DNA from 2 places in the Paenibacillus sp. J22R232 genome. Region 1 is predicted to be linked to the other one. Evidence: predicted binding sites of a transcription regulator. Region 1 holds the regulator's gene; the other holds the start of a gene.
The links. The regulator NrdR, encoded in region 1, represses ribonucleotide reductase genes. The targets are predictions, from matches to a motif close to AACACNATATATNGTGTT.
Positions count from the first base shown of each region.

Region 2: a site for NrdR is predicted at 12,728-12,745, ahead of AC0YN3_RS00725 (adenosylcobalamin-dependent ribonucleoside-diphosphate reductase). Genes of this name have one in related genera too.

Region 1 is NZ_JBWDNK010000013.1:135,664-151,420, reverse strand. Features, by position in the region: gene AC0YN3_RS26795 (FG-GAP-like repeat-containing protein) at 540-4,136, shown strand; tRNA gene AC0YN3_RS26790 (tRNA-Ala) at 4,476-4,551, opposite strand; gene nrdR (transcriptional regulator NrdR) at 4,658-5,140, opposite strand; gene AC0YN3_RS26780 (alpha/beta-type small acid-soluble spore protein) at 5,284-5,502, shown strand; gene AC0YN3_RS26775 (lytic transglycosylase domain-containing protein) at 5,613-6,179, opposite strand; gene coaE (dephospho-CoA kinase) at 6,176-6,772, opposite strand; gene AC0YN3_RS26765 (MntP/YtaF family protein) at 6,788-7,504, opposite strand; gene mutM (DNA-formamidopyrimidine glycosylase) at 7,633-8,487, opposite strand; gene polA (DNA polymerase I) at 8,537-11,215, opposite strand; gene AC0YN3_RS26750 (EAL domain-containing protein) at 11,317-12,537, opposite strand; gene AC0YN3_RS26745 (GGDEF domain-containing protein) at 12,534-14,072, opposite strand; gene phoU (phosphate signaling complex protein PhoU) at 14,263-14,922, opposite strand; gene pstB (phosphate ABC transporter ATP-binding protein PstB) at 14,974-15,729, opposite strand.
Region 2 is NZ_JBWDNK010000001.1:160,848-176,604, reverse strand. Features, by position in the region: gene tatC (twin-arginine translocase subunit TatC) at 1-33, opposite strand, end outside; gene AC0YN3_RS00780 (twin-arginine translocase TatA/TatE family subunit) at 35-310, opposite strand; gene AC0YN3_RS00775 (PhoX family protein) at 324-1,949, opposite strand; gene AC0YN3_RS00770 (alpha/beta hydrolase) at 2,254-3,270, shown strand; gene AC0YN3_RS00765 (DUF1989 domain-containing protein) at 3,332-3,922, shown strand; gene AC0YN3_RS00760 (LysE family translocator) at 3,995-4,621, shown strand; gene AC0YN3_RS00755 (YqcI/YcgG family protein) at 4,697-5,470, shown strand; gene AC0YN3_RS00750 (amino acid permease) at 5,492-6,802, opposite strand; gene AC0YN3_RS00745 (SDR family oxidoreductase) at 6,935-7,789, shown strand; gene AC0YN3_RS00740 (hypothetical protein) at 7,858-8,214, opposite strand; gene AC0YN3_RS00735 (LysR family transcriptional regulator) at 8,348-9,229, opposite strand; gene AC0YN3_RS00730 (HD domain-containing protein) at 9,322-9,960, opposite strand; gene AC0YN3_RS00725 (adenosylcobalamin-dependent ribonucleoside-diphosphate reductase) at 10,080-12,665, opposite strand; gene AC0YN3_RS00720 (DEAD/DEAH box helicase) at 12,943-14,754, shown strand; gene AC0YN3_RS00715 (YqhG family protein) at 14,751-15,713, shown strand.

The DNA.
Region 1 (15,757 bases):
TATTCCAGATGTCCAATCTTGTAAAGTCGCATCCGTCCACAACCGACTCGATGTTAGCGTTTTCACAAGCTCAAAAAAATAACAGGACTCAAAAAGCGATAAGCGTACGTGCAAAAAAACGTAATCTCACTACTTCTTTTCACCCTGCAATCATTTCCCGGAACACATTCTGTATGTGGACTTATCTTATCATACGAGTGTTGCAATAAAGTTCCAATGAGGCAGTCTTATCCTTTACGGGGGCAATATTAATTTGATGAAAACGATGTCCTTGTCATCCGCGGGTCGAAATGAAAACTGTCCAAAACTGGCTGTAGCCGGAAGTGGGCAGTTTTTGTGTTTAAGCGTGCAAGCGGCATGGACTTGGATGGTTGCTAGATCAGAATTTGGTGAATCTAACGGCTGCTATATTATACTATAAACAAGTATGCAAGCCGCTGTTACATAGAGGTTTATATTGACGAACTGGAATATTTTATGTTATATTCACGCGAGTAAAAGCGTCGAAATATGTAGGGGAGTTGGAAATTTTGAGAATTATGTCGAAGAAATCTAGTTCTAGGAGATTAAAATTAATTGTTTTAAGTTTATGTTTATTTGTACTTATTCTACCTACTACCGCAATAGGCAAATCAAACTTTGAAGGAGCGGAGAACATCGGATTAGGCGCTCAGCCTAATGCGATGGCTGTTGGTGATTTTAATAAGGATGGACTACCTGATCTAGCAACTGCGAATTCATATGAGAACCAGGTTTCCATTCTACTTAATGATCGTTCTGGTCTTTATCAAGAGAAACATTATCCGGTTGGTATGAAGCCTAGTGATGTAGCTGTTGGCGATCTGAATGGGGATAACATCGCAGATATTGTAACGGCTAACAGCGGGAATGGAGCTAGTGATATTCATTCTAGCACGGTTTCTGTACTGATAGGTCAAGCAGATGGGGAGTTTAAGTCCACGGTAAATTATAATGTCTATATCGACAGCTTCGACTACAGCACATTTACGCCTAGTTCAGTTACGATAGGGGATTTCAACAAAGATTCGTTTATCGATTTGGCTGTATCTAACCGTGACTCGCTTACAAATGAGCATCAGATTGTATTGTTGCTCGGTGAATCTCCACAATCGGATGGGACGCTCACATTTAGTGAGCCGTTCCCGATTCGAGTAGATTATGAGCCTAGCTCTATTACTGCCGGTGACATTAACGGGGATGGCAATTTAGATTTTATTATTACCCATAGTAATGAAGGGAAAGTTTCTATTTTAACTAATAATGGGAACTTATCGTCGATGTCAACTACTGAATATTCAATTGGGAACAACCCAAGAACATCTATTATTGGAGATATGAATGGGGATGGTCATGCGGATATCGTAGCGGTTACTACTGGAGATTCGGCTGGGATCTCTATTCTTCAAGGTGACGGACAAGGTTCATTTGCATCTGCCGCGAAATTTAAGGCTAGCTGTCCAAGTTCATACGTACCCGCTCTCGATGATCCATACTCGCTTGCTCTCGCTGATCTAGACGGTGATGGTGATCTTGATTTGGCCGTTGGTTGTTCGGAGGCAACTCAAGTATCCATTTTATTAAATGATAGTGCAGGATCCGTGCTATCCTTGCAAGCCGCAGATCGATATGCTGTACAAGGTTCTTACTCGCAGGTCGTTATTGCTGATTTCAATTCGGATCTTAAATTGGACGTGGTCGCCGCGAATTATGATGAATTTGGTAATAATATTAATTTTTCTTCCGTTTTATTAGGTAGAGGAGACGGAACGCTGCTTGCATCCGTTAATTATGAGGTTAACGGCAGTCAACCCTCGTCAGTTACAAGTTTCGACTTTGACGGAGATGGGAAGTTGGATATCGCAACGGCAAATTTTAATTCTAATAATGTGTCCATCATGCGTGGTAATGGAAAAGGTCAGTTTGCAGCCGCTATTCATTATGAGGTTGGGAGCAAGCCCGTTCAACTGTTGTCAGTTGACCTTAACCTCGATGGCAAACAAGATCTGGTCATTGCTAATTCCGGTGATAATACCATAACAAGGTTATTAAACGATGGGACAGGATCATTTATTAGCAAAAGTGTTGTATCCAGCACCGTAGCCGGTTCTAATGCTAGAACAATTGCTGTTGCTGATTTTAATGGAGACAATACTCCCGATCTAGCTGTAGCCCATACAGGATCAAACCATCTAAGCGTGTTGCTTGGAGACGGCAATGGGGAATTTCAGCTAGAAGATCATCCCGTTGATAATCGAATCGCTTCACCCAATTCCATCGTTTCCGGTCATTTTAATGATGATGGCATGATCGATCTGGCTATAGCTAACAAGGGAACGAAGAACGTATATATTCTGAATGGACAAGGGGATGGGACGTTTACCGCTGGTGACGAATATGGGGGCATCTACGAACCAAGCGCGCTTGCTTCAGGTGATTTTAACCGTGATGGATGGGCTGATATAGCGGTTGCTATTAATGGTCCATCAGAATATTCACTTCATATTCTCTTTGGGGATCAAACGGGCACATTTCGCGAGGAAACGATTTCGACATTTTCGAATCAGGTTTTTTCGCTAGCAGTTGGTGATTTTAACGGTGATGGGAAGTTGGATATTGCAGTTCCTGCTTTATTACGGTCACTGTCTGTATTTATGGGCGATGGCACGGGCACTTTTAGCTTGGAAAATAGTTATAATACCGATGTCATGCCTCGGTCGGTTGCGGCTGGCGATTTCAATAACGATGGTAAAGATGATCTAGCTACGGCAAACTACTATGCCGACAATGTCACGATTATCAAAAGCTTCGTTCCTAAAGTTACGGAAAGTGGACCACCAGCCACACAACCAGTTAATACAAATCCAGATACCTCCATTATATTGGATGGTGTAAAGCTAGATAAAATAGCGACGTTAAAAGAAATTGTTGTAGGTGGACAATCGACGACGATTGTATCCCTTGATACCGAGAAATTGATTGCCGTGCTGGAAGGTAAGAACAGTCAAACACTCATTATTCCAGTCACTTCCAAATCAGATGTAATCCAGACAGAATTGAACGGTAAAATCATTAAATCATTGGATAAAACAGATACCGTTATTAAAATTGACACCAAAGATGCTATTTATACCATTCAATCGAATCAGCTATTGATTGATCAAATCGCGTCTCAGTTTGGCAATAACGTAAAGCCAGAAGAGATTACGCTAAGCATTCGTATGGGAAAAGCTTCTGCCGAAAGTAAACAGTTGGTTGCAACTGCCGCTGCAAACCAAGATGTGAGTTTGGCTGCTCCAGCGATTAATTTTGAAATTATTGCTACGTATGGAGACCGTACCCTTAAGATCGATCGATTCGATCGTTATGTGTCACGTGAGATTGTACTGCCGAATTTAACCGATCCGACTCAAATAACAACTGGCGTCGTATTAAATGAAGATGGAACGATATCCCACATTCCAACGAATATCTTTACAAAAGACGGCAAACTACATGCCGTCATGAATAGCTTAACGAATAGTACCTATTCGATTATCTGGAATTCGAAGAAATTCGCCGACGTACAAGGACATTGGAGTCAAAATGATGTCAATAACATGGCTTCGCGCCTCATTATCAATGGTGTTACAGCAACAACCTTTCAACCTGATCAAGATATCACCCGTGCAGAGTTTCTCGCGATTGTGGTTAGAGCATTGGGCTTGAAGCCAGTTGGGCAAATCAACTTGCCACTAGATGTAAAGTCCTCGGATTGGTATGCATCTGTTGTACAAGCGGCTTTAACGTATCAACTTGTTCAAGGTTTTGAGGATCATACAATTAGGCCTAATCAGACGATCACAAGGCAAGAAGCCGCTGTCATCTTATCTAGAGCGATGGCGATCACTTCGCTTGCGTCGACCGTGACGGATTCCGAAGCGGATCAAGCATTAATTTCGTTTGAGGACAGTCAACAAGTTGCTGGTTGGGCGAAGAAAGCCGTCGCACTTATGGTCATGAACAATATCATGCAAGGCGATAATCAACATCTAACAGCAGCAACTCACCTATCACGTGCGCAAACTGCTGCTATTGTAACAAGATTCTTACAGCAAGCAGATTTGATTAATAAGTAATCGCATAATGATAGACGCGGACTATTCCCCGGCTTTTATTGGAACGGCGAAACGCCTTCTGAAGACATTCAACTAACAAAGAGAATCTGCCCAAACCTGGCTGTGACAGGGATGGGCAGTTTTTCTTTGTTATGGCTGAAACGGCTGATCTCATCTGCACTAGAGATCGTCATACTCTCATTGTTCCGTACTCTATGCACGTAACGGCAGGCTACCCGTAAGAATTTGCCATGCTTGTCCGCTTCCGATTTCCTGCGAGCGGAACGCCTTAATTTGGTTCGATCTCGGCCAAGCCAACAATAAAAAAGCAACCCTGCCGGGTTGCTTGAGTGTTTAATTTGGTGGAGACTAGCGGGATCGAACCGCTGACCTCTTGCATGCCATGCAAGCGCTCTCCCAGCTGAGCTAAGCCCCCAGAATCAATCTAATGCTGGTATTTTCATCTTCTGAGCAGTAAAGCATTTCCTCTTATTTGCGCAAATGACGACAAGATTGATCTTAGCATATGGTGCTAAGATCTGTCAATCTTTATCTATCATGCTGTTGAGCGGATGCTTGGATAACAGGTTATTAAGCTCCTTCATGAACATATCGATATCCTTGAATTGACGATAAACGGACGCAAAGCGGACGTAAGCTACCTCATCCACCGGATACAGCTCATTCATGACGATGGCTCCTATGTCGCTGCTGTCGACCTCAGCATGTGCCGTGGTGCGAAGCTCCTTCTCTACCTCAGATACGATAACCTCGAGACGCTCAACAGGTACGGGCCGCTTCTCGCAGGCTCGGATGAGACCGCGCAAAATTTTGTCGCGGCTGAACTCTTCACGGCTACCATCCTTCTTGATGACAATAAGAGGCGTTTCTTCAATCATTTCGAAAGTTGTGAATCGGCGGCTGCACTTCTCACACTCGCGTCGACGGCGGATTGATTTGTTCTCGTTGGCTGGCCTGGAGTCTAATACTTTCGTTCCGGCATAGTCGCAGTATGGGCATTTCATAACGGATATTGCCTCCTTTCCTGTTCGCGGAATGCCTTATAAATCGGCTATTCAAAAAAAATTTTAATTTCCATGTAATTCCTGTAATGAAGTTTCGATTTTTGCACATAATACTTTTACCAACCGCAAGGAGGTGAACATACATGAGCGCATCCCGCAGCAGTAACCAATTGGTAGTGCCACAAGCGACAGCTGCCCTTGATCAAATGAAATATGAAGTTGCTCAAGAGCTAGGCATCGCAATTCCGCAAGACGGATACTACGGCAACATGGCTACAAAAGACGCAGGCTCCATCGGGGGATACATTACCCGCCGCCTAGTGCAAATTGCCGAGCAATCCCTTGCTGGTCAATACAAATAATGATTCATTAAAAGTTGTATGAATAACGGAAGCTTTGGCTGGGCCCGTCCATGAAGAGGCGGGCCACCAAGGCTTCATTGTATTTTCGATTTGGCAATTGCTCGATTGGATTAAAAGCTAGGATATAAATCCTTATACTTATTATAATAATAAATAACCCGCTGTACATAGTACCTCGTCTCGCCGAATGGGATTTCCTTTACCTTTTCCATCGATCCATCCCACACGCCCGTATCCAGCCATTTCCGAACATTGCCCGGCCCAGCATTATACGCAGCGACGGTAGCGACCATATTCTCATCAAACTGCTGGTTCAACGACTTCAAATACCAAGATCCAACCTCAATGCTGACATCCGCGCGATGCCGAAGCGTATCCTCCGTAACATCCTGAAAGCCAGCCTTTTTCACGACCCACTCTGCCGTATCCGGCATAATTTGCATCAAGCCCAAAGCGCCTTTTTTTGAATCCTTGCCTGTCTGGTAATTCGTTTCACTGCGTATAATCGCGGCAACCAAATGAGGTTCAACCTCGTAATTGGATGCGCTGGCCCGAATATCGTCTTTGTATTTCACCGGATACATCAACGTGGCCAGCCAGTCCGATTTCAAAAACATAATCGTCAGCAGCCCCAGCAACAATACCAGAAGCACTCTTTTCTTCAGCAGCACTCTCATAGCAAGCACTGACTTTCCCAGAATGCATCCAGCTGGCGTTTCGTTTCGTCAAGCGATCCGCTGTTGTCAATGACAAAGTCAGCTAGCGCACGTTTCTGTTCAATATCCATCTGCAGCGCTATCCGGCGAACGGCTTCTTCTTCCGTTACTTGATTCCGCGCCATTAATCGAACCTTCTGCAGCTCAGCAGGCACGTAGACGACCATTATGCCATCATACAGCTCTTCCTGCTTGGTTTCGTACAACAGCGGCACGTCAGCTATGATCAGCCGGTTCGGAAATTGTTCCGCGTAGGTATGTATAGTCGCCTGCATGCTTGCGCGAATCGCCGGGTGCGTAATGGCTTCAAGCTTCTTCAGCATGCTTTTATCCTGAAAAACGATAGCTCCAAGCTCCTTGCGGTTAAGAGAGCCGTCGCTTTCAATAACAGCTTGTCCAAACGTAGAGGCAATTGCCTCCAGTGCCGGCTGGCCCGGAAGCACGACCTCTCTTGCGACTTGATCGGCATCGACCAGCAGCGCACCGCGTTCCACCAGCATGTTGGCGATAGTGCTCTTACCGCTGGCAATACCGCCGGTTAATCCGATTCTCATCCATTTCACCTCTAATTATAACAGCTTCATGATTCCCATCATGATCAATAATATGCCTGGAAGCAAAGATAATGTTTGCATGCCTCTCCAGCCCGAGAAGCGAAAGCCGAAACGCATGCCCCCTATCAAGAAGATGGCACTTGCAGCCGCGATCGTCAAAGCCGTCAGCAAGGAAGGCAAACCGATCAATGCTGCTCCAAGACCGGCACCGAATGCATCAAGCGACAACGCCACGCCAAGCATGACCGCTTCCGATGCGGAGATCGTTCCGGATTTGTCGACATCGGCAGCTTGCGGCGTTCTTAGAATCTGAATGACCAGACCCAGCCGCTTCAGCTCAACCATGACAACTAGGGCAGCGCTCGCGATCTCGCCCGCATGGGCATGCGGACTGCCTTCAGCCGCCGCTGCACTCTCAAGCCGCGAAGCATCCTCGGAATCGCCCGGCTCGTCAGCATGCTTTCCTTTTCTAAGCTGCAGCAGCGCCCAGCCTCCGATGAGAATGAGCACGCAGGCACCAATGAGCCGCGCAGCGAATTCGGACAGAAAACTGGTCAGCAGGCCGCCAACCTGCATGGATAAATAAATAATCAAACCCGAGCAGCAAGCAATGATAAGTACCGACAGCATTGGGATGCGAATTCTCCGCAAGCCGTACGTAACGCCAACACCGAATCCATCCAAGCTAACGGCAAAAGCAAGCACTAACAATGAAGCAACATGCGCGAACAATCGTAAAGTCCCTCCCCGCACGGCGAATATCCGGCTCACTCAGATGCTGTGAGTAGTCATTCGCCTATTGTTCGTAACACATCTATCATATGCGGGGAGTATTTGTCTGTGCTTGTCGATCCAAAAAGCTACTTTGCCTTGGCCTGTCCTGCTTCCTCCAATGTCTGGCATTTACTGCAAATATGCGTGCCTCTTCCGCCAACGACGAATTTATGAATCGGTCTCGAGCAGTTCGGGCATGGCTCATCCTTCTTGCCGTAGACGAGCAGTTGATGCTGGAACATCCCCATCTCACCTTGCCCGTTCACGTAAGACTTGATCGATGAACCGCCTGCTTCTACCGCATGCGCAAGCGTCGACCTTATTGCCTCGTACAACCGTTTCCACTCTGCCGGCTTCAGTGAACCGGGGGAACGCTCTGGATGAATGCGAGCCTGAAACAGCGCTTCATCCACATAAATGTTGCCAAGTCCGACAATATGCTCTTGATTGAGCAGCAGAGGCTTAATTTTCGTTGCCCGCTTCTCCAGCTTGCTTCGCAGCAATTCAACGGTAAAGTCCGGCTCAAGCGGCTCTATCCCCAGCTTGTTCAGCGGCGGCAGCTCCAGCTCCTGCCCTGCTGCGAACAGATGCATCGTGCCGAATTGTCGCACGTCCTTGTAGCGGAGATCCGTACCGTCCTCGAAATGGAATATCACATGCGTATGCAGCTCGATCGGCTCATCCGAAGGGAACACGCCATAGCGGCCTTCCATGCGCAAATGCGAGACCAGGACGAGACCGTCCAGGATGATCCGCAGAAATTTGCCGCGGCGCTCAACGGTTTGGATCGTATGTCCGGCCAAAGCATCTGCGAACTGCTCGGGCTCAGCAGGGCGCTGTATAATACGCGGGAGTTTAACCGTAACGGACTGGATTCGTTTTCCCGCGACAAGTTCGATCAATGTTCTTCTAACGGTTTCTACCTCTGGCAATTCAGGCATTTTCTCCTCACCTCAACAACCATTATACCCGAAACAGCGCGCCAGCGGGTTACTTTGCTTCATACCAATTGTCACCGAAACTCATATCGGCCTTAAGCGGAACGTCCAGCTTAAGCGCGCCAGCCATGACTTCCGGCACCAGCGTCTTCATCAGCTCCAGCTCCTCCTGCGGCACTTCGAATACGAGCTCATCGTGTACCTGCAGCAGCATGCGGCTCTTCAGCTTGCGCTCGCGCAGTGTCGCGTCCATATGCACCATCGCCAGCTTGATAATATCGGCTGCCGTACCCTGAATAGGCGTATTCATCGCCGTCCGCTCCGCAAAGGAACGAAGGTTGAAATTGGAAGCGTTAATGTCGTTCAGATAACGCCTGCGCTCCAGCAGCGTCGCCACGTAGCCGTCGCGCTTAGCTTGCTGCACGATATCATGCATATATTGGCGAACGCCTTTGAATACTTCTTTGTAATCCGCGATAAACTTTCCTGCCTCATTACGCGTAATGCCCAGATTCTGCGACAAGCCAAAATCGCTGATGCCATAGACGATACCGAAGTTAACCGCCTTCGCCGAGCGGCGCATATTGGAGTCCACCTCTTCCGCGGTTACGCCGAACACATCCATCGCCGTCTTCGTATGGATATCCATATCGTGTATGAAAGCTTCCTTCATGTTCTCGTCATCTGCAATGTGGGCAAGCACGCGTAGCTCAATCTGCGAATAGTCGGCTGCGACAATGGACCAGCCAGGCTCAGACGGGACGAATGCCTTGCGGATTTGGCGTCCTTCTTCCAAGCGGATCGGAATATTCTGCAGGTTCGGGAACTGGCTGCTTAGTCGGCCCGTAGCTGCAATCGTCTGGCGGTAATAGGTATGGATCTTGCCCGTTTCCTTGCGTACCTCCTTCAGCAGCCCTTCTACATAAGTGGACTGCAGCTTGGAGAGCTGGCGGTAATGCAGGATGAGCGGAATAATGTCATGATAAGGAGCAAGCTCCTCAAGCACCTCTGCATCCGTTGAATAGCCTGTTTTCGTCTTTTTCTTGGCGGGCAGTCCCAGCTTCTCGAACAAAACCTCGCCTAACTGCTTAGGTGAACCAATGTTGAATTCCATCCCGGCGAGCTTGTACACGTTGCTAATGATCGTCGTAAGCTGCCCCTCCAGGTTCCGGCCAAGCGCCTCCAGCTCCTCGGATTTCACCTTGATGCCCTGGAACTCCATACCGGCGAGTATACGGGACAAGGGATGCTCCATGTCAAAATAAAGCTTGCTCATTCCCGTATTGCCGAGCTCCTCGGTTAACAGCGGCACCAGCTTCCGAACCGCTTCCGCCTTCAGAGCCAAATGCCGGTATAACGTATCCGCATCCGGCACTTTGAACTTCGCGCCCTTCCCGTATACCGCTTCATCCGGCGGCAGCAGGGACAGTCCTTGCTTCTCGTTGATGCCGCTCAGCGTCTGGCTCGCTTCGGTTGGGTCAAGCAGGTATGCGGCGAGCTGGACGTCGAAGGCTGAGCCCTCGAAGACAATTCCGCTCCATTTGAGCGCAAGCTCCACCTTATGCAGGTCAAAGCCGTATTTGGGCTTGTCCGCTTGTTCCAGCCAGTCGCGCAGCTTAGCTGCAAAAGGTTGCTTTAACACCGAGTAAGGCATTGCGAATACGGCATCTTCCGCAGCAATTGCGAGACCGATCAGCTCAGCATGATGCGGGTTTTCGCCAATCGCTTCGATGTAGAGGCCGTTTTTATCTGTTTTGCCGAGTATGCCTACCAGTCGGTCAAGCGCGTCCTTATGCTCCTCGGATTCAATCACATGGATCGACAGGTCTGCCGCTGCGGCCTGCGCTTCTTCTTCCATATCGCCTGCTTCCGCCCCAAGCTGCAGCCGCTCAATCAATGACTTGAATTCGAGTTTGCGGAAAGCTTCGGCCAGCTTGGGCCCGTCATAACCCGCATAGCTGAGCTCGTCTATGCTTTTCTCGAACGGCACCTCGCGGAAGATCGTCGCCAGCTTCTTGCTCATCTCCGCATCGTCCTTATGCGTCTCGATGTTTTCCTTCAGTTTCCCCTTCAGCTTGTCCAGGTTGGCAAGGACATTCTCTACTGTGCCGTGCTCATGCAGCAGCTTCAGCGCCGTCTTCTCTCCAACGCCGGGTACGCCCGGGATATTATCGGAGACATCGCCCATCAGGCCCTTCAGATCGATAATCTGCATCGGCACCAGTCCGTATTTTTCTTGGATAGCTTCAGGCGTATACAGGTCAACCTCGCTGACACCTTTGCGCGTAACCGCGATCGTCACCTTATCGGAGGCAAGCTGCAGCATATCCTTGTCCCCGGTTACGACGAATGTCTCGACGCCTTTGTCGTCGGCAGCCTTCGTTAGCGTGCCGATAATGTCATCCGCCTCATATCCGGCCAGCTCGTACTGCGAAATATTAAAAGCGCCCAGCAGCTCTTTGAGCACGGGGAATTGCTCCGACAGCTCAGGCGGCGTCTTCTGCCTTCCGCCTTTGTATTCCGCATAGCCTTCGTGGCGGAACGTAACCTTTCCGGCATCGAACGCGACCAGCACATGCGTCGGTTTTTCCTGCTCCAGCAGCTTGAGCAGCATGGTCGTAAATCCGAATATCGCGTTCGTATGGCTGCCGGACGAATTCGTGAGCGGCGGAATCGCAAAAAACGCGCGGTATATGATACTATTTCCATCAATGAGCATCCATTTTTCCATAAGGAATCACACCTTCTTTATGTAGCTTTCATACGTTCCATTATAGCACAAAAACGGCTTTCCCCAAGCATCGCTGCCTAAGGAAAGCCTATCCTTAACGATTATAGCTTATTCGAATCGAACGGTGCTGGCCGTCCCAGCAAATAGCCCTGGGCATATTGGACACCCATTTCGCGAACCTTCGCCAGCTCCTCCTCCAGCTCGATTCCTTCGGCAATGACCGAAATGTCCATTTTGAGCGCAAGCTGAATCAATGTATTCAAGATATGCTCCTTCATCTCGTCGAGATGGATGTTCTGAACGATGGAGCGGTCGACCTTCAAATAGTCCGGACGCAGCTCCACGATTGACTGCAAAGAGGAATAACCCGCGCCAACGTCATCTATCGCGATTTGATAGCCCTGGCTTCGGTAATGCTCCAGCGCTTTTTTGACCGTTCCGAAATCCGCAATCGAATTCCGCTCCGTTATTTCGAATACGACATGATGCGGCGAAAGTTTATGCTGCTCGAGCAAGCTTAACGTTTGGCCCGGCGAGAAGCTGGGATCTTCCATAATTTGCGCCATCACATTGATGAACAGCTTCTGATCGGGCGCAAGCGGGATGCAGCCGTCTATCGCCTTCTCTCTAGCTAGCCGGTCCAAGCTGTACGTCAACCCTTCTTTCTCCGCGAACAGGAACAAATCCATCGGTCCTGCGAACCAAGAGCGGTCCTCCGTTCTCGTTAACGACTCATATCCGAATATTTTCCCTTGCTGCTGAAGCGATACGATCGGCTGATACACCGGATAAATCATCCGATCGTGAATGATCCGGTCGATTGCGCGCCGCTTCATGCTGCGCTCCATCGCATCCGCTGCTTGGCCGTGCAGGATCGCTTTTTTCATCACCTCATACCAGACCAATCCGTCAGCCGTATTCGTATCATTCGACGCAACGGCGACGCCGACATGCAGCCGTGCTTCCATGCTGTCCGAGGCTATTCTGTCCAACCCGTCGATAAAACGCTGCTCCCACTCCGTCGTATGCTTATGGGCAAGCTCAAGCAGCCAGCCCTCCAGCAGCTTCGCTTGGCCTGCCGGCAATCGCATATGTATGAAGAGATCCTCCTTCACCCATTGAAGCCCCTCATACAACAATGAACTGTTAAAAGCTTCCTCCGCCAAGCGCTCCGCGAATTCGCGCCACCGCTCATGCAACGAGGCAATGCTGTCCTTCTGATCGTCGGAGGAAAGCTGCCATGACAAATAGATTATGCCAAGATGGCCGGTGCTTTCGTTGTCCGCTCCGTTTAGCCGCCATATGTCCCGTACTTGTCTCAATTTCGGTTCCGTTCCTCTCCATGATGCATTCCTGAAATGTGATCCTTGACGCAGATGCTGCCCTTCAGCGCCTTCGCCTGCTTCTTCAGCATGGCCGCCCGTCTTGGAATTTCCTCCGTCGCTAGCGGCACCATGCCGTCCCACAGCATAAGTGACAAAGAGAGCGTCACTCCCTCCTGTTCAACGGGGTTTCCGTGACGGTCCTCTACGCTCGTGACCTCAACGCCGCCATAAAATGCTTTTATACCTTGATCGAATCGCTTAATCAGCGCCTCGCACAAGCTTTCGGCTAGTGATGACTTGGTTACCGCAATGAAATCATCCCCGCCGATATGACCGATAAAATCATCGCTTCCGCCGAGGAGATCAAGCTCCCTGCGCAATAACTCGCCCAAATAGCGTATTAAATTATCGCCCATCCCGAAGCCAAAACAATCGTTATACCATTTGAAATAATCCAAATCCGCATAAATGACTGCGAATGGCTCCTTTTCGCCGATTCGCCGGCTCAGCTCCAGCTGAATTTCTTCATTGCCTGGCAGGCCTGTGAGCGGATTAGCAGTGCGTGCCGCTTCCGTGCGGAGCGTTGTCATGCATTCCAGAATGGAACGGATGGAGGCCGCCCCTGCCATTTGACCGTCCTTCGTAATGAGCACGACATCGTACAGCTGCGAGAATTCACGCGCCATTGCAAGCTGCGATACATGCTCGACGGACAGCTGTTCATCCACGATAAGCGGCTGGTTATTCATGATTCGCTCTACAGGACGGTTCCAGTAAAGCGGAAGACCGAATTGACCGGCAAGCATCTGATGCAGCTTTTCCTTCATGAGTATGCCGATCGGCCTTCCTTGATCCACAATAACCGCGCCTTGCGCTTTCGCATTCGTATCAAATAAATAGGCGACCTCGGACACTCTGGCCCTGGCAGGAAAAACCGGGAACGGGACCGCCAACGTGCCGATCCGAACCGATCTTCCATGGCTACCCGTCAAATCCTGCTGGATGACCGTTTCACTTGCCGCAGCTGATAATCCGTAACCAGCTTGGCTCAGCACGCCAGCCGTGCCTGCTTCCTTGCGCTCCCTGCCAAGCGATACGTTATAAGCGCTGTGCTCCATCGCATCGAGCAGCATCCGGTATACAACCGCCTCCGAGGAGCGGCCTGTTGCAGGGGGGAATGCGGTAGACATGCCGATGCTCACCTCTACCTCATGCTCTGCTCCATGCTCCTTCTCCGGATTGGACACGGCTTTGCGAAGCTTCCCATACAGACGCTCAAGCGCCTTTTCGATCACCTTGATGATCGGCTCGTCCTTCTGCTTGCGGTCGATCAGAAAAAAGTAATCCCATTCCAGCCTTTGCCGCCAAAATAAAGCCGTTTCTTCGCTTTCCCACATCTGCAAAGCGTTCTCCGCCGCCGCGTTCCCTAGCCGAAACCGAACATAAATGACTCCTATGCCGCCTTCATGCCAGCGCTCTTTAATGCTACGGAGCATATCCCGATTGAATAACCCAACCCCGACTCCATTCATGCCATTCCCCTCGATCGAATTTCGTCTATTTCAATACCTTTGACCCTTACTTTACCAGTCGATTGTGAATAGAGATGCATAGATATGTTAATTTTCGGTAAAATTCGACACGATATAGTTCGAATGGCCTGAAAATATAAAAACCGTCCAAGCATGATTGCTTCGACGGTTTTTATAGAGGAACATTTTGCTACACGTTCAAATCCGGTCTATTGCCCGTAACGAGATATACGACGCTCTCGCCGATGTTCGTTGCATGGTCGCCGAACCGCTCCAAATAACGGCCAACGAAGCTCAGCAGCGAAGATTGCGTAATGTTTCGAGGATTCTCCATCATAAGGGAATATAGCTCGCGCGTAATTTGACCGTAAAGGGCATCGACCTGATCGTCGTCCTTCGCCATTTTGTACGCCAAATCCACGTTCTCCTGTATAAAGGACTGAATGGATTCATAGGTCATAAGCTGAACGATTTCCGCCATTCGGGGCAAATCAATCAATGGCTTAATGAGCTCCTGGCCCTCCAGACGAAGAACAACTTTGGCGATATCCACAGACAGATCACCCATCCGCTCCAAATCGCTTGCAATCTTGAACGCGGACAAAATACGGCGAAGGTCCTTAGCAACCGGCTGCTGCGTCGCGATAAGCTTCGAGCCGATTTCTGTAATCTTCTCTTCCATTTGGTTCAGCGACGGATCCTTCGCAATGACCTGCTTGGCACGGGAAACGTCAACCGATTTCAGCGCTTCCATTGACTCAACGAGCGCTTTTTCCACGAACGTACCCATGTCGATCAACAGGTTATGAAGATGCTCCAATCCCTGGTCAAACTCTTTGCGTGTGGTCATCACAACGGCATTCCTCCTACAAATTATGTTGCATTTATGGCTAACTACGGCTTAGCCGAAGCGACCGCTGATATAATCTTCCGTGCGCTGGTCCGTCGGATTGGAGAACAGCTTCTCCGTGTCCGAATATTCAATGACTTCCCCGTTCAGGAAGAACACGGTTTGGTTGGATACGCGGGCTGCCTGATGCATGTTGTGAGTAACCATCACGATCGTATATTTATCCTTCAGCTCCTGGGCAAGCTCCTCGATCTTGAGCGTGGAGATCGGGTCAAGCGCAGAAGTTGCCTCATCCATGAGCAGGATGTTCGGATTGACGGCAAGGGCGCGTGCGATGCAGAGACGCTGCTGCTGTCCGCCGGACAGACCGAAGGCTGAACGCTTCAAATGATCCTTGACTTCTTCCCAAAGCACGGCTGATTTCAAGCTCGTTTCCACGATTTCATCGAGCTCGCGCTTGCTTGTGATGCCGTGCAGGCGCGGTCCGTATGCCACGTTGTCGTAGATGGATTTCGGAAAAGGATTCGGCTGTTGGAACACCATTCCGACTTTTTTGCGAAGTGTCTCAACATCTACCTCATTCGAGTAGATCTCGGTCCCGCCGATAGCTATCCCGCCTTCGATGCGCGTGCCCGGGATCATGTCGTTCATCCGGTTGAGCGTACGAAGCAGCGTCGATTTGCCGCAGCCGGACGGTCCGATGAAAGCCGTAATGGCTTTCTCGGGAATCGTAAGCGATACATCCTTCAAAGCGTGGAAAGCGCCGTAAAATAAATTCAGCTTGTTAATGTTAATAAGTGCTTCCATGTCGTTTTCCTCCTAAAATGGTGTGCTT
Region 2 (15,757 bases), on a different contig from region 1:
GCCGATTAAGCTTTGATCGTTCGGATTGACCATCCTATTTGGCGTTCGACGCTGCCGTGTCAGGCGTCTTCTCTTCCTGTCTCTTATCCTCATCTTCACCATTCACGAGGCCGCGTGTTGCCCCTTTGAACTCGCTAAGCGTTCTCCCGAAAGCACGTCCCAGCTCTGGCAGCTTCGATGGTCCAAATATAATAAGCGCTATAATCAGGATTAATACTAATCCTCCGATTCCAATATTGCCAAACGGCATATTCTCAGCCCCATTCCGAGTTAATGGAGCCGCAGGCAAAGCGCCTGCGGCTTCCCGCAAAACAACCTATCCGTTAGCCTAACTTAAATCCGCTAATCGCGACGACCGCGCATCTCGCTTTTTTATCCCCTGCACGGTGCGGCCACAAGCTCGACGGCTTGCTTAAATCCGTCGTATTCTCTCCTGGGTGCTGAACCGATAAAAACAAGGTCTGTTCATCTGGCGTGAAAAACGGTCCCGTAAGCTCGCTCTCAACGGGAGCGGACGCAAATTGCAGCGCCATTGCCTGATCCGGACCGCTTGTCGGGATCACGAATAGGCCGTTGTTCATGAATGATTTATGAACGCCTTTATTTTGACTGCTGCTTGAAATATCCGTGACGACCCACAGATGCCCGTTAGAGTCAAACGCCAAATTATCGGGCGAGCTGAATCCGGATTGCCTGCCGCCTGCGGCAAAAATCTCAAAGTCGAATTCTAGGGCGGCCAAATCGCTGTTTGATTCGAAAATGCGCGTAATATGGCCATGAATATTGCCGTGATTATCGTTGTTTGTATGACAGATAAAGACCGTATTGTCAAAAGGAGAGATTTCGATATCCTCCGGCCGATCGGTTGGCGTTCCGCCAACTAGCAGCGCAGCCTCTTGGCAGAAAGTGACGACATCGCCTTGGGTCTTGAACTTGCTTAGCGCCTCCGGCTTGTCCTTGGCTGCTTTCGTTACCTCCGCAAGCGTAACCGGCATCCACTTCCCGCTCTTCAAGTTGGCGACATAGAGAGTTCCGTCCTCAAGCAGCGCGGAATTAGCCCGACCCTTCAGCTTATCGTATTTACCCTTGCTTATGAATTTGTAGATGCAAGCATCCTTCTTGTCATCCCCCATATACACGACTACCCGTCCGTCCGGAGCCAGTCCCATTGCCGTATTCTCATGATTGAAGCGGCCAAGCGCCGTGTGCTTCTTCAGGTAAGACTTATCAAAGGGATCCACCTCAACAACCCAGCCATAATGCGTTTCCGGGAGTTTGGAAGCAGCAGCAGTCTCTGCGAAGTTTTCCTCGCACGAGAGCACGGTATTCCATAGCGTCACGCCGCCAGAGCAATTCGCAAATGTGCCTACCGCGGTTGTTGCGCCGCCAACAGCCGTGCTGCCTTTTGCTGGACCCGTAAGCTCGAACTTGGTGTAGCCATTGATCCGGCGTGCATACGATGAGGTTTTGTCCATTTTCCAAGTGCCCTTCTCATCGCGGTAAACCTCGATGACAGACATCCCTTGGTAATAGAGATTTTTATGAAGTTGATCAGCCGTCATCTTGCCGTCCTTCACGGGACCTATTGAAAATATCGTGCTGTATTCATGATTATTAACGAGCAGACCTCTAACATTTGAGCCTTTCAGCGGAAAAAACGCGTTATAGTCGCAGCCGGAGCCAAACTTTTCGCCCGCTTCATTAATCACGTCGTCGAATGCGGCTACCACGTCGTATTTGAAGTTTTTAGGCAGCAGCAGCTGGTCTTCCTTGGAGGGGGCAATCGGCTCGAAATAGCCGCTCACGCGATTCGTGTTAAATCCAAACAGATGATCAGCCGTAGAAGACATCGCTGACGCTTTTCCGTTTAACACGCCTAAGCCTGCTGAAGCGGTTGCGAGCGCAGCTGCACCCGTGCCCAAATACGAAAGAAAGGTTTTGCGGTCCATCGTTTTATTCAACTTTTCCACTCCTCATTAATGTGATCCACTCACAGACAAGCATAATAAGGAAATGTTAAGCCACTGTCACCTTAAACTGGAATTATTGTAAACAAGGGAATGATTATCATTCCTGCTTTTGATGCCACGCTCATTAACGTTTCAATCCGAACATGCCCATCCACGTTCAATAGCTTGGCAAGCGTCAAAGCTCCTTACCCGCTAAAGCCCTCCAAATTGCAATCATGCAGCATCCCTGTTATTTTTAAATCAGTTATCTATTTCCGAACAATAGACGGAGGATTGAATAAAGATGCCTTGGTACACGGTTGGAATAGGAATCGCAGGTTTGGCACTTCTGCTAATCGTTCTATTAGCTGCGATCAGCTACTACTTCTATAACATAGCCATTAAACGAAATGCGAAGGATTTTCTTAGCGGCAATCCGGATTTGGTTCAAATTCATAACGTCGGCAACGAAGCAGAAGGCCCCTCTTCGCTAGCGGACGCCGCTGAATCTACGCCGATGGAGGAAACAGGCGCCGAATGGGTCGAGAAGCAGCGCTATGAAACCTTGCGCATTACTTCACATGACGGACTACGCTTAGTCGGTTATTATCTAGCCGCTAAAAAACCGACAAACCATACCGTCATCCTCGCGCATGGCTATTCCGCGCAAGGCAAGGATATGGGCATCATAGCCAAGTTTTATTATGAGAAGTTAGGCTTCAACGTGCTGATGCCTGATGATCGCGGCCATGGAAGCAGCGAAGGAAACTATATCGGCTTTGGGTGGCCGGACCGCAAAGATTATTTGCAATGGATTGGTAGGATGCTCGAGGTGGTTGGTGAACGCGCGCAGATTGCTTTGCACGGCATTTCGATGGGAGGGGCTACCGTGATGATGGTAAGCGGCGAAAAGCTTCCGAAGCAGGTAAAGGCCATCGTGGAGGATTGTGGATATACATCGGTCCATGACCAGCTTCGCTACCAGCTGAAACGTATCTATAAGCTGCCGGCTTTTCCCATTCTTTCAGCGACCAGCTTGTTGACTCGATTGCTTGCAGGCTATCGCTTCAAAGAGGCGTCCGCGCTTAAGCAGCTGGAGAAAAACAAGCTTCCCACGCTTTTTATCCACGGTTCAGAAGATACCTTTGTTCCTGTGGAGATGGTGTGGCGGCTGTATGAGGCCTGTAAGGCAGAAAAATCCTGCTACATAGCTAAAGGCGCTGGGCATGGACTTGCTTATGTTACGAACACGCCAGCATATGAACAAGCGGTTGTCGATTTTGTAGGTCGCCACATGAGAGTTGGCCAATCCCCTGCATGACACGCTGCTTCGTGAGCCATACTGTGTAGATATTCAGGCTACATGAAGCAGGAGGATGACAATGAACGAGCAAAAATGGCGGATACCGGCTAATGAAGGCGTCGCCTTACGTATAGGAAAAGGTCAGACGTTGCGAGTAACAGACGTGGAAGGGGAACAAGTTGCCGACCTAGTCGCTTACAGCTCAGACGATGCGAATGAACGGCTTGATCCCGGGGTAACGATGGACGCCCTGCATGCGATGAAAGTAAAGGCCGGCGATAGGCTTTACTCTAATAAGTACAGACCGATATTAACGGTAATCTCCGATAAAGTAGGACAGCATGACTTTATCAATCCCGCCTGCCGTCCCGAAATGTACGGGCTTTTATACGGCAAACCAAATCATGCAAGCTGCTACGACAATTTGAATCAGGCACTCGCTCCACATGGCATTACCGCTCCTGACCAGCATTATCCTTTCAACCTTTTTATGAATACGGTTATTGACCCTTATGGTCAAATCAGCATAGAACGCCCGCTGTCCAAAGCTGGTGACTATATCGAGCTGCGCGCGGAAATGGACTTGATTATTGCCATATCTGCTTGCCCCTGCTCCGAAAGCGCCTGCAATGGCTTTAAATGCACGCCTATCGAAGCAGAAATCGTTTAGTTTCTTCTACCTCGAACAAGCCTTGAATAGAATGACTTGTACCTGTCTATTTCTATTCAAGGAGCGATGTCCATGAACGCGTTTGTTACTTATCTGTTTCTCGGCTTATCTCTATCCGCCCCTATCGGCCCTATTAATGCAGCCCAGCTCGATAAAGGAGCCCGTTTCGGTTTTGCCCACGCTTGGCTTATCGGCTTCGGAGCCATGTGTGCCGATTTGATTTACATGCTGTTGATCTATTTCGGCTTAGCCCACTTCCTCTCTACCCCTTTCATGAAAACCTTTCTATGGTTTTTTGGCTGCTTTGTCCTTCTATACACCGGTATTGAAACGTTGAAAAACATTAAAAAAATGCCGGAGACCCGTTCGGCTGAAGCGGCCACGAAGCTCAGCTCTTTTCGTTCCGGCTTTCTGATGGCACTCACGAACCCGCTCAACATTTTGTTCTGGCTTGGCATTTACGGCTCCATTCTAGCAAAAAGCGTCCAGAATCACGGTGTGGCGCAGGTACTCTGGCACAGCTTCGGGATCTTTGCCGGTATTCTGCTTTGGGATTTCGTCATGGCTGCTCTCGCCAGCTCCTTCCACAAATTCGGGAATCGGCTGACGCTGCAAATCATATCTGCGGTTGCAGGACTTTCGCTAATCGGATTCGGGCTCTACTTCGGCTATCAGGCCTTCTTGCAGCTGATCCGCTGACACAGGCATTCACCCATAAAACCTTCTTCGCATAGTATGCTTCGTCGTACTTTCTGAAGGAGGTTTTCTACGTTTATGCCCGAGTTAACAAGCAAAGCATGGCTTGATGAGCACTTAGCCGAACTGCCCGAATGGCAGCAGGACGCTTTCCGCCAATTTGCCAACATGATCGCCGATCCGGCTGGCAGCTATCCCTGCATTCCTGGACGACACGGTTTTCTCACGAACAATTTACGATTCGGATTCGCATCTGATCCAAGGGATGAGCATGCCATTGCCGAGGTGTCGGAATTGCTTCACCAATATGGCGAAATTTCGCGTGATACGGGGAAATATGCTTCTCTCGTCATTTTTTTCGAGACACCAGCCGAATGCCTAGATCACTATTCCGTAGACCGTTACGAAGAGCTCTTCTGGTCCGTTCTAAGCCGCGTCAGCGCAAAAGACGAAGAACCTTGGCCGGAAGCTATCTCCACCGATCCTGCCCATCATTCCTGGGAATTCTGCTATAACGGCCAGCCTTATTTCGCATTCTGCAGCACGCCGGCGCATACCGTTCGCAAAAGCCGTCAATCCCCCTATTTCACCATCGCCTTCCAGCCGCGCTTCGTATTCGAGGAAATCAATGACTCTACGTCCTTTGGGCGCAATATGAAGAAGCTAATCCGCAAGAAGCTGGTAGAGTATGACGGCATACCTGCACATCCCTCGCTCAAATGGTATGGGCAGGAGGATAACCACGAATGGAAGCAATATTTTTTGCGGGATGACGAGAGCGCTCCTTCCAAATGCCCTTATACTTATATGAAAAACAAAGTTAAAGGGCTAGGCCAGCTCTTTCACAAATAAGGGTAAGGGCAGAAGCAAGCATTATGCCTGCTCTTGCTTGGTCCAAACCCTCCGCATCGCTAATGTGACTATAAGAACGACGATGACGATGAGCAAGCTTGCCCAAAACCCGGCTCTTCCCGATTTTTCAGCCAGTACGCCGAATACCGCTGCAAAGAGTACGAGGATAGCCGACCATGTTTTCAGCTTGGAGCTGACCTTTGGTTTCATGAGCTTCAGATAAGTTATAAGCACGAATATCCACGTATACAGCAGCACGAGTCCGCCTGCCGTCGTGATTTGCTCGAAGATCTTCTTCGGCATCCATAACGCAAGCAGAATCGAAATACAAAGCCCCGCCGTATTGACGCATAGGGCATGAAGCGGGAGCTGGCGTTTTTTCGTTTTTTGCGCCAGCCACTTCGGTGCATCTCCATCCTCCGAGAGCGTCATAAGCATCGAAGAAACGCCATACAAGGAAGCAACGAGTATAGAAAAGCCAGCTATGATCAACACCCCGTTAAGGATATGCACCAATACAGGAAGCTTCATCGCCGTGAGCGGAATGATGAGCGGGCTTTCATTCGGGAGCCATTGCTCCTTTGTCATAAATAGAAGCGCTATTCCAATAGCGCTTACATACAGCACCGTCACGATTAAGAGCATGATTCGGCCTGCTTTGAGAGCCTCCTTCGGGTTCCGCAAATGCATAGCCATAAATCCCATAACCTCAATGCCGCTAAAAGCATAGAAAGCGTACAATAAGCCTTTCCAAGCTCCGAGCCAGCCTTTATCGCCCCATTCGGACATGCTTTCTTTAACGGGATGTACATGGCCCAGTCCTTTCATTGCGCCATACCCCGCAACGACGATAAACATGACGATTGCAGCTATTTTCACGACCGCAAACATATCCTCCGCCTTGTTGATTCCTTTGGAACCCAGAATGACAACGAGCAATGCAAGCGCCGAATATGCGGCTGCGAAAACCCAGAGCGGTACGCCAGGCAGCCAGTATTGCGAGAATAAGCCGATAGCCGTTAATGAACTGCCGAGTATGAGCATCTCGGAGGACCAATAGACCCAGCCGATGCTGAAACCGGCCCAACGCCCGAAAGCCTGTTTCGCATACGTACGGAAAGAACCCTTTTCCGGATGCTGCGCAGTCATTTGAGCGAGTGCCTCATACACAAAAAGCGTAGCAATCGCCGCAAGCAGAAATATATACAGCACGAAATAACCGCTTTTTTGAATCGCGATGCTTGAACCTAGAAAGAAGCCTGTCCCAATCGTGCACCCAATGCCGAATAGCATGAATTGCTGCCAGGACAGCTTCTCCTCCGATGCTCCCATGCTTGTCGCCTCCATTTCTAATGTACTGTTCACTGGGAAGCTGGTTTTTATTCTCGGATTACCCATACATAACCGGATGCCCGTTTCGATATGCTTAATTAAAAGCATGCGAGTGCTAAGGAGGCTGAAGGAATGGGTCCTTTCTCCCCTAATCTGTTACAGGGAAAAGTCATTTTAATTACAGGCGGCGCGACCGGCCTAGGGCGGGCAATGGGCGAGGCGTTCATCGCTCTTGGCGCGCGTCTTGCCATTGCCAGCCGAAAAGAGACTGTACTCCGGCAAGCAGCCGATGCGATGGGATCAGAAGCTTGTCCCGTTTTCTACAAAAGCTGCGATGTACGCGATCCCCTCCAAATTCAAGCACTTATCGATGACGTCGAAGAGCAGCTCGGGCCAATCGATGTGCTCGTCAACAATGCCGCCGGCAATTTCATCAGCCCAACGGAACGCCTCTCTCCGAAAGCGGTGGATTCGGTTCTGAACATTGTGTTGCATGGAACCTTCTATACGACACTTGAGGTCGGGAAGCGTTGGATCGAACAAGGGAGAAGCGGCACCATGCTGAACATCGTAACCACTTATGCTTCTACCGGCTCTGGCTATGTCGTCCCTTCCGCAGCCGCGAAAGCAGGCGTTCTGGCTCTCACAAGATCGCTAGCGGTGGAATGGGCGAAATACGGCATTCGGCAGGTTGCAATAGCACCTGGGCCCTTTCCGACTGAAGGAGCTTGGTCACGCCTGTCCCCCACTGCTGCGCTGGAAGAGCAGATGCAAGCCCGAATTCCGCTCGGTCGCGTTGGAAACAAAGAAGAGCTGGCATACCTGGCCGCTTATCTCGTTTCTGATTATGCGGCTTATCTGAACGGCGAAGTCGTTACGATTGACGGCGGGGAATGGCTGCAAGGAGCAGGACAGTTTAACGGGCTCTCGGCAGTGACGGACGAGGAATGGGATTCGCTTGCTGCATTAACACGCAAAGGCAAGTAGGGTTGCAAAAAAAACAGTCCGTTTCTCATTGAGAAATGGACTGTTTTGGGGATGTTAACTATTGTTCCTTATTCTCCGTCAGTCTGCTCCATCGGACGAGCGCCGGGACCTCTGCCGCCAGAGCGGTTACCACCGGTGCGGTTACCTCCGGTACGGTTGCCTCCCGTGCGGTTGCCCCCAGTACGGTTGCCTCCCGTACGGTTGCCTCCCGTGCGGTTGCCCCCAGTACGGTTGCCTCCCGTGCGGTTGCCTCCCGTGCGGTTGCCTCCCGTGCGGTTGCCTCCCGTGCGGTTGCCACCCGTGCGGTTGCCTCCCGTGCGGTTGCCACCCGTGCGGTTTCCGCCTGTACGTTCCCCTCCCGTGCGATTGCCGCCTGTACGATTGCCATTTGAGCTGCTTGCTGCTTTTTTCTTGTCTTTTGCCATATGCGTAATACCTCCTCATAGAAGCTACTTACAACATATGACGCAACTCTAGCTTTTGTAACAAGGCAAATGATTGTTTTATAGAGTTATAGATTTGAAGGGCTTTTGTTAGCCAAATGCGAGCTGCTGGATTCTAAAAAGAAGAAACTCGGCTCCTTATTAGTTCTATAAACTTCCGTGCCGCAAAACCAATGTATTTTTCCTTATGATAAATCAGTCCAATCGTTCGTTTAATAGACGGATTGATGATCTTAACGGTTTTAATGGCATCCGATTTATGAATCGATATTAACGTTCTCGACAGTATCGATACGCCTGCTTTTGCCTGGATAAGGCTGAAAATGGTCTCCATTGCATCCGTTTCAACGATTGGATTCAGTACTATGCCGACAGCTTTGTAAGCGGTGTCCGTCTGCTCCCTGCATTTATAGGTTTTGGGGAACAGGATAAATGGCTCTTGCGAGATATCCTCCAATTGAACGGATTCGAGCGCAGCGAGCGGATGCTCATGGGAAAGCGTTAAAAACAGCTCCTCCTCGTATAAAGGAACGGAAACAATCCGCTCGTCGATGACAGGCAGAATAGTGAGCGCCACATCCAGCTCATTGTGCACGACACGCTCAATGACATCATCCGCTCCCCATACCTTCATCTGGATCTCAGGGAATTGCGCATGGAAATGTACCGTGGCTGCCGACACAAGCGAATTTAATTCGCCAGGCAGCGCACCGATTGACAGGCTGCCACGCTTGAGCGTTTGCAGCTCTTCCATTTCCCCCTTTGCACTTGCCATGCTTTGAAAGATATGGTCGCAGTGCTTCAATAGAATAGCTCCTGCTTCCGTAACCATCGTTTTTTTGCCGATCCTGTCAAACAGCTGAACGCCGAGCTCATCCTCCAAAGCCTTAATTTGATGACTTAAGGTTGGCTGGGTAACGCCAAGCCGTTCAGATGCGCGAGTGAAGTGAAGCTCCTTGCACAGTGCCTTGAAATACTCCAATTGTCTAATTTCCATAGTACCTCCGCCTACCCTTTTGATTCCCCCATTATAAACTGTAAAAACAGAAAAAACACCCGTGAGCAGCGATGTCTTCCCTGTTTTTATTATTACTCATTCCAAGGCGAATGCAAAACGCAATCACAAAAGTTAGCCGGCTTAAATCCCGGAAGCAGCAGCGTACAAACGTCAGCTTTAATATTGCCGAAAGTCGTCTCCGGCTTATGCTTGAAGCCCTCAAGGAAAGCAGGCAAAATTTTGCTTTTGAATTGATCGCGCGGATACGCTTTTACTACTTTCTCGCGGATCTCCTCCGCTATGCTTTCAAAGTTCTCTCCCATCACGTCATAGCCGACTCCCGAATAGATAAGTGCCACCTCCGGCTCCTTGAACTGGGCAATGCCGATCGTCGTATGCAAGGCAATCGCATCCCAGACAAGGCGAATGGAATCGTTAGGCACGCCATGCTGCTGGAGATAGCTCCTTGCTGCGTTGGCGCCGTCTACTTCAAAGCGTTTGTCCGGGCTGCTATAATGCTTCGTCAGCCCGAGGTCATGAAACAATGCGCTGATGTAAAGCAACTCTGGATCGAATGAAATGCCGCCGTTTCTGCCTTGCAGCGCTCCGAACACAAATACCCGGTGAGAATGGTTCCACAATAAATCATTGCCGTGCTCGCGAAGAAGCTCTGCAGCCCCTAACGCCAGCTTGCTATCTGGAATTTTGATATCCGCAACCGAATTTGACATTACAACCAGCCTCCTACAATCATTTTTCAACATAAGTTGATTGTAATGGAGGATGAATCATCGATCAATATTATCGTTTCTATAGTTATGATAGATTTAACGCATGACTATTTGCACATCTAGCATCTGCTATAGCCGCAATTCGTACACTGCTTGCAGCCTTCGATATTAATCAAGGCAGCCGAACCGCAGGATGGGCATAAATCTCTTAAAGGCGCCGCTACCGGATGATTACCTTTGTTTGCCGCTTTTTCTATTGGAACATGCATGGCAGCCGCAGTCTCTTCTCCGCTCTCCGCATGCAGCTCCAGCGCTTTGGCGACGGCGTCCGCAATGGATTCCACCCTGTTGGCGCCGAATCCGATTGCTCCCGAACCTCCTATTCCCTTTAAATGCTTAATGAGCAGCTTCACCTTGTTCCCGTGATCGCCGTAACGCAGGAATAATGAGCAAACGCGCCCCAGCGCCTCAGCCATTGCGAATACATCGGAGCCGGCTTTGCCCACATTCAGAAAGATCTCGCCCGGCGTGCCATTCAAGTCATTAATCGTAATATAAGCCATGCCGAACGGTGAGTTCACTTTATAGGTAGCGCCTCTTAACACCTGCGGCCTCCGCTTGTATTGTTTATCGAGCACTTGCTCAGCCGCTAAGTCAGGAACAACCGCTTCTACAAGAGACGCATCGAAATGCTCGGCTTTGTCGACCTCAGAAGCCATATCAGCAGCCGACTTCGTCTCATCAGCCGCATGTTCGTCCTCACGCAATGCTCCGCTCTTCTCCGTAGATAAGACCTGCACATCGCGGCTTCCATCCCGATAGATCGTCACGCCTTTACAGCCGAGCTCAAATGCAAGCTCATACAGCTTCCCTGTTTCTTCAACCGTAAAGTCAGCCGGGCAATTCGCTGTTTTCGAGATCGAGCTGTCTACCCAGCGCTGAATAGCCGCCTGTACGCGAATGTGATCCTCCGCGGATAAGCTCATCGCCGTGACATAATAATCGGGGAGCTCCTTTCCAGGATTGGCTGCCTTCCAATCTGCCGCAATAGGCACGTCTTGCTTATCGTAGCCTAATCGGCTCTGCCGGTAATATTCGAATGCAAAATAAGGCTCGATCCCCGTCGAGGTTCCGACCATTGTCCCCGTGCTTCCTGTCGGAGCCTGCGTAATGACCGTCACATTCCGCATTCCATTCTCGGAAACGGCTTCGCCAATTTCCGGGAAAGCGTGAATCAAATTTTTCATAAAGCCGCTCTGTACGTACTTCTCCGCATCGAATGCTTGGAACGAGCCCTTCTCCGCTGCAATTTCCGTAGACGCCAGATAAGATTCACGGGCCATAAACGCATACAGCTTATCGAGAAACGCCAAGGACTCCTTGCTCCCGTAACGAATTCCCAGCTTGATCATCAGCTCGGCCAGCCCCATCGTACCGAGACCAATGCGGCGTTCAAGCTTCTGGTTGCGCTCATTTTCTTCGAAATGGTAAGGCGTCTTGTCAATGACATTATCCAGAAACCGCACGGACCAGCGTGTCACCTGAGCAAGCTCCTCCCACGCGACATCATGCGTCTTCTCGTCATAGAATTGCGATAAATTCACGGCCGAAAGGTTGCATACGCCCCAGCCCGGCAGTCCTTGCTCTCCGCAGGGGTTCGTGCTGACGATAGGGTTGAAATACCAGCTGTTCGACATTTGATTGTAGTATTCCATAAAAACAACGCCAGGCTCCGCGGACTTCCAAGCCGCATCGATGATGGTTTGCCAAATATCGCGTGCACGCACGGTTTGATAGTGGATAACTTTTTTCCCAAGCCTCTTCCATTCCTCCAGATCGCCAGACCAGAGCTCGTCGTAATCCTTTTCCTTCGTATCAGGGAATACGAGCTCCCAATCCGCGTCCTCTTTCACTGCCTGCATGAACGCATTGCTTACGCACACTGATAGATTCGCGTTTGTAACTTGGCCCATCGTTTGCTTGACCGTAATGAATTCCAGCACATCCGGATGCCAATCGTTAAGCATAAGCATTAATGCGCCTCTCCTGCTTCCGCCCTGCTCGATTAATCCCGTCGTATAACTGAACAATCCCCCCCAAGACACGGCGCCGCTCGAAGAACCGTTGACTCCGGCTACGATTGCGCGGCGAGGACGAAGCGAAGAAAGGTTCATGCCTACTCCTCCGCCTCGTGCCATGATCTCAGTCATGTCGGACAAACTCCCCATAATGCCGCCACGGCTGTCTTTCGGCGAGGGAATGACGTAGCAATTAAACAAAGTCAGCTCTTCGCTTGCCCCGGCGCCTGCCGCGATTCTTCCGCCTGGTACCAACTTCCAATCATGTAGGATATATCTGAATTTCTCTCTCCACTCATCCTGTTTCTCTTGGCTCTCTTCAACGGATGCCATAGCTCCCGCAAGACGGTCCCACATCTCCTCTGGCGTTTTCTCCACCGTCAAGGTGAGCTTCTCGATGCTCGACTCCGTTTGTTCGCCGTTCCTGAGCTTCACCTGTACGTGATTGCCTACGCGCGCGACTACTTCTCCCACTTCTTTTACAGGAAACTTTGGATCATCCTGCGTCAATACGAGAACGGTATCACCGATCTTCGTCAGGCTAGTATCCGCGTTTTTCCAAGCATACCGGTCCAAAAATATTTTCTCGCTTAATCCCTCAAGGCGCCTTCCTTCTGCTTTCCCCATCTAAACGATTCCTCCTTCAGGTTATCGCGCTATAACCATATGTATCTCCATACTATGCGTTTAGCACAATATATTGTGTCATTTAATCATTATACTATACTAGATATTGATTTTCTTGCTTCTGAATGGCGCGAAACCTCAATCTCCTTCGCTTACATGCACGCTCTCGCCAATTTGCTTGTCCATACTCTTTTTTATGCGGCATCTTATTATTATTGATTGAAAAGGCAATACTGATTACAACTTATCCCTTATACCGCGGAAGGAGCTGCACTTGATGACATTTCAAACAACGCCGCAGGCTGCTTCAGCCGATGCCGGCACGCGCAAGCTGCATCCGCTTGTCGACTTGCAGTGCGACCGTACCTGGTTCGAGGAGCTGCAAAACCGTCAGACGCGTGGCGGACCATGGGATGATTGGACACTGTACCAGCTTGCTATGGAAGCCGAGCAGGCAAAACGGATAGAAAGCTTCGAGCAGCTGCTCTGCCTTCGTTCGCTTCCTTCTTTCGAGCCGATGCCCCATCAAATCAGCACGGCGCGCAAGGTCGTGCACGAGATGGGCGGGCGGGCTATACTTGCAGACGAGGTTGGTCTCGGCAAAACGATAGAAGCGGGTCTCGTGCTCAAAGAATACATCGTGCGAGGGTTGGCCAGACGCGTCTTAATTCTCGTTCCCGCTTCCTTAGTGCTGCAGTGGGTTCGGGAGCTTAACCAAAAATTCGGAATCTCGGCTGTCGCCCAGAAAAAGGCGCATACTTGGGGCTATGACGTAGTTGTAGCATCGATAGATACGGCTAAAAGAGAGCCGCACCGCGAGCTGGTGCTTAGCACCGATTATGATCTCATCATTATTGATGAGGCGCATAAGCTTAAAAACAAAAAAACGACGAACTATCAATTTGCCAACCTTCTGCGCAAGAAATATTGCCTGCTGCTCACGGCCACGCCGATTCAGAATGACATGGATGAATTGTTTAATCTCATTACGCTGTTAAAGCCGGGACAGCTGGGCGGAATGAGCGATTTTGCCGCCAACTTTGTCGTAGACAAACGCGTGCCCAAGAACGAGGATCAGCTGCAAGAAGCGCTGTCCGGCGTCATGATCCGCAACCGCCGCGGCGACGGCGGCATTCACTTTACGAAACGTTTCGTCAAAAACATCCCGCTCACCTTATCCGAGGACGAAAAGGCGCTTTATGACTCGGTAACCGGGTTTGTGAAGGAGCGTTACGAGGAGAGCGGCGGCGACTTAACCAGCATGCTTTCCTTGGTCACGCTGCAGCGCGAAGTATGCAGCAGCCGCGACGCTGTCTTTTTAACGCTGGTCAATCTATTCAAAAAAACAGCCGAGGATTCTCCGATGCGTCCGCGAATTTGGGAGCTTGTGGAGAAAATCAAAAATATTAAAGCGAATACGAAAGCCGAGAAAGCGATGGAGCTCGTCAAGGAAATGAATGATAAAGTCATTATTTTCACCGAGTATCGGGCTACGCAGGAGTATCTGCTGCAGTTCTTCCGGGCACAGAACATGATTGCCGTGCCTTACCGCGGCGGGATGAATCGAGGCAAAAAGGACTGGATGATGGATTTGTTCCGGGGACGCGCCCAAATTCTCATTGCAACGGAAGCCGGCGGCGAAGGAATCAACCTGCAGTTTTGCCACCATATGATTAACTTCGATTTGCCTTGGAATCCGATGAGGGTAGAACAACGGATCGGACGCGTCCATCGGCTTGGCCAAAAGGAAGACGTAAAAATCTACAATCTATGTACCGTAGGCACCATCGAGGAGCATATCGTGAACCTGCTGCATGAGAAAATCAACCTGTTCGAGCTCGTCATCGGAGAGCTTGACCATATTCTCGAACGATTCGAAAAAGGCGACGGCTCCTTGGAGCAGAGACTTGCCAAAATGCTGCTAGAATCAGGCAATGACACTGATTTGAAGCAAAAAATAAATCATTTGGGCACGTCGCTTAGCCGGATCCGCGAAGAAGTATTAACGGGGGATCAGCCGGAGACCGCCAGTCCCGACCTGATCGTCAATTTGGATTCGCTTGGACAAACCGTGGAGGTGCAGCCTTGAACGAGAAGCAGGTGCACAAGTTCGTAAACCGCTACCTAGATGCGACAGAATGTTCGATTTTGGAAAAATCGCCCAACCATTTCACCGTTAAGCTCTCGCCGCATGCAGACCGTGAGCTTACGAATCGTCCCTACTATTGGAGCTTTGTAGACCGCGTAAATGCCGAGCCCGAGACGATGACCTTTCTATTCGTTACGGACAAGAACAAATACGATGCTGCCGAAGAAGCCAAAATAAACGACGCTGCGGTCAAATCCGCGCAAGCTCCCGCAGAGAATGCGCAGGAGGCAGCCGCCAATGCAGCGCTAGGCAGGTCGCTCGGCTTTGTTCACGGCAATCTTGCCGCACCTGCCCGCGTCCCGCGCGAGGACTTGTTTTTTGGGGCACGCAAGCTGGATATGCTGTTCGATGCCGCCAAGGCAAAGGGAAGCTACGTTTATTTATTCCAAGAGCCTGACAAACGAAGCGCCAATCCTTTCTCATCGACGCCATATACGGCTTGGCTTGGCGTTAATATGCGCGTAGAATTTGCGTGCGACCGCAAACGCGAGGAGATCCATTGCTTCGGTGTTTCATTAGCGACCGGACAATGCGTGGAGCAGTTTTATGATCGCTTGCTCACCAACAAGCTTACACCGCGGCTGCCCGCGAATATTCACATTACCAAAAACGGGATTTCTTACAATAAAGCGCTCGGCATCGTGGAGCAAGCGCTAGAGCGCAAGCTGCGGGCATATGACTATAGCTGGGCAGAAAGCGCTTCTGCACGACTGGAAGAGGAGCTTGAGCGAATTAGCGGGTACTATAAACCGCTTGTAGAGCATGCCTTAGAGGAAAACAAGTCAGCTATCGAAGAGCAATTCGCCCAGCGCCAATCTGAGATCAGGTGGCAATATGAGCCGCGTGTGACTGCATCCGCTATTAACTGCGGGATCTTCCATCTAGAGGGCATCGACTGACATGGATTTGACGATATCCGCAGCAATACGCCAAAAAAAGGCGG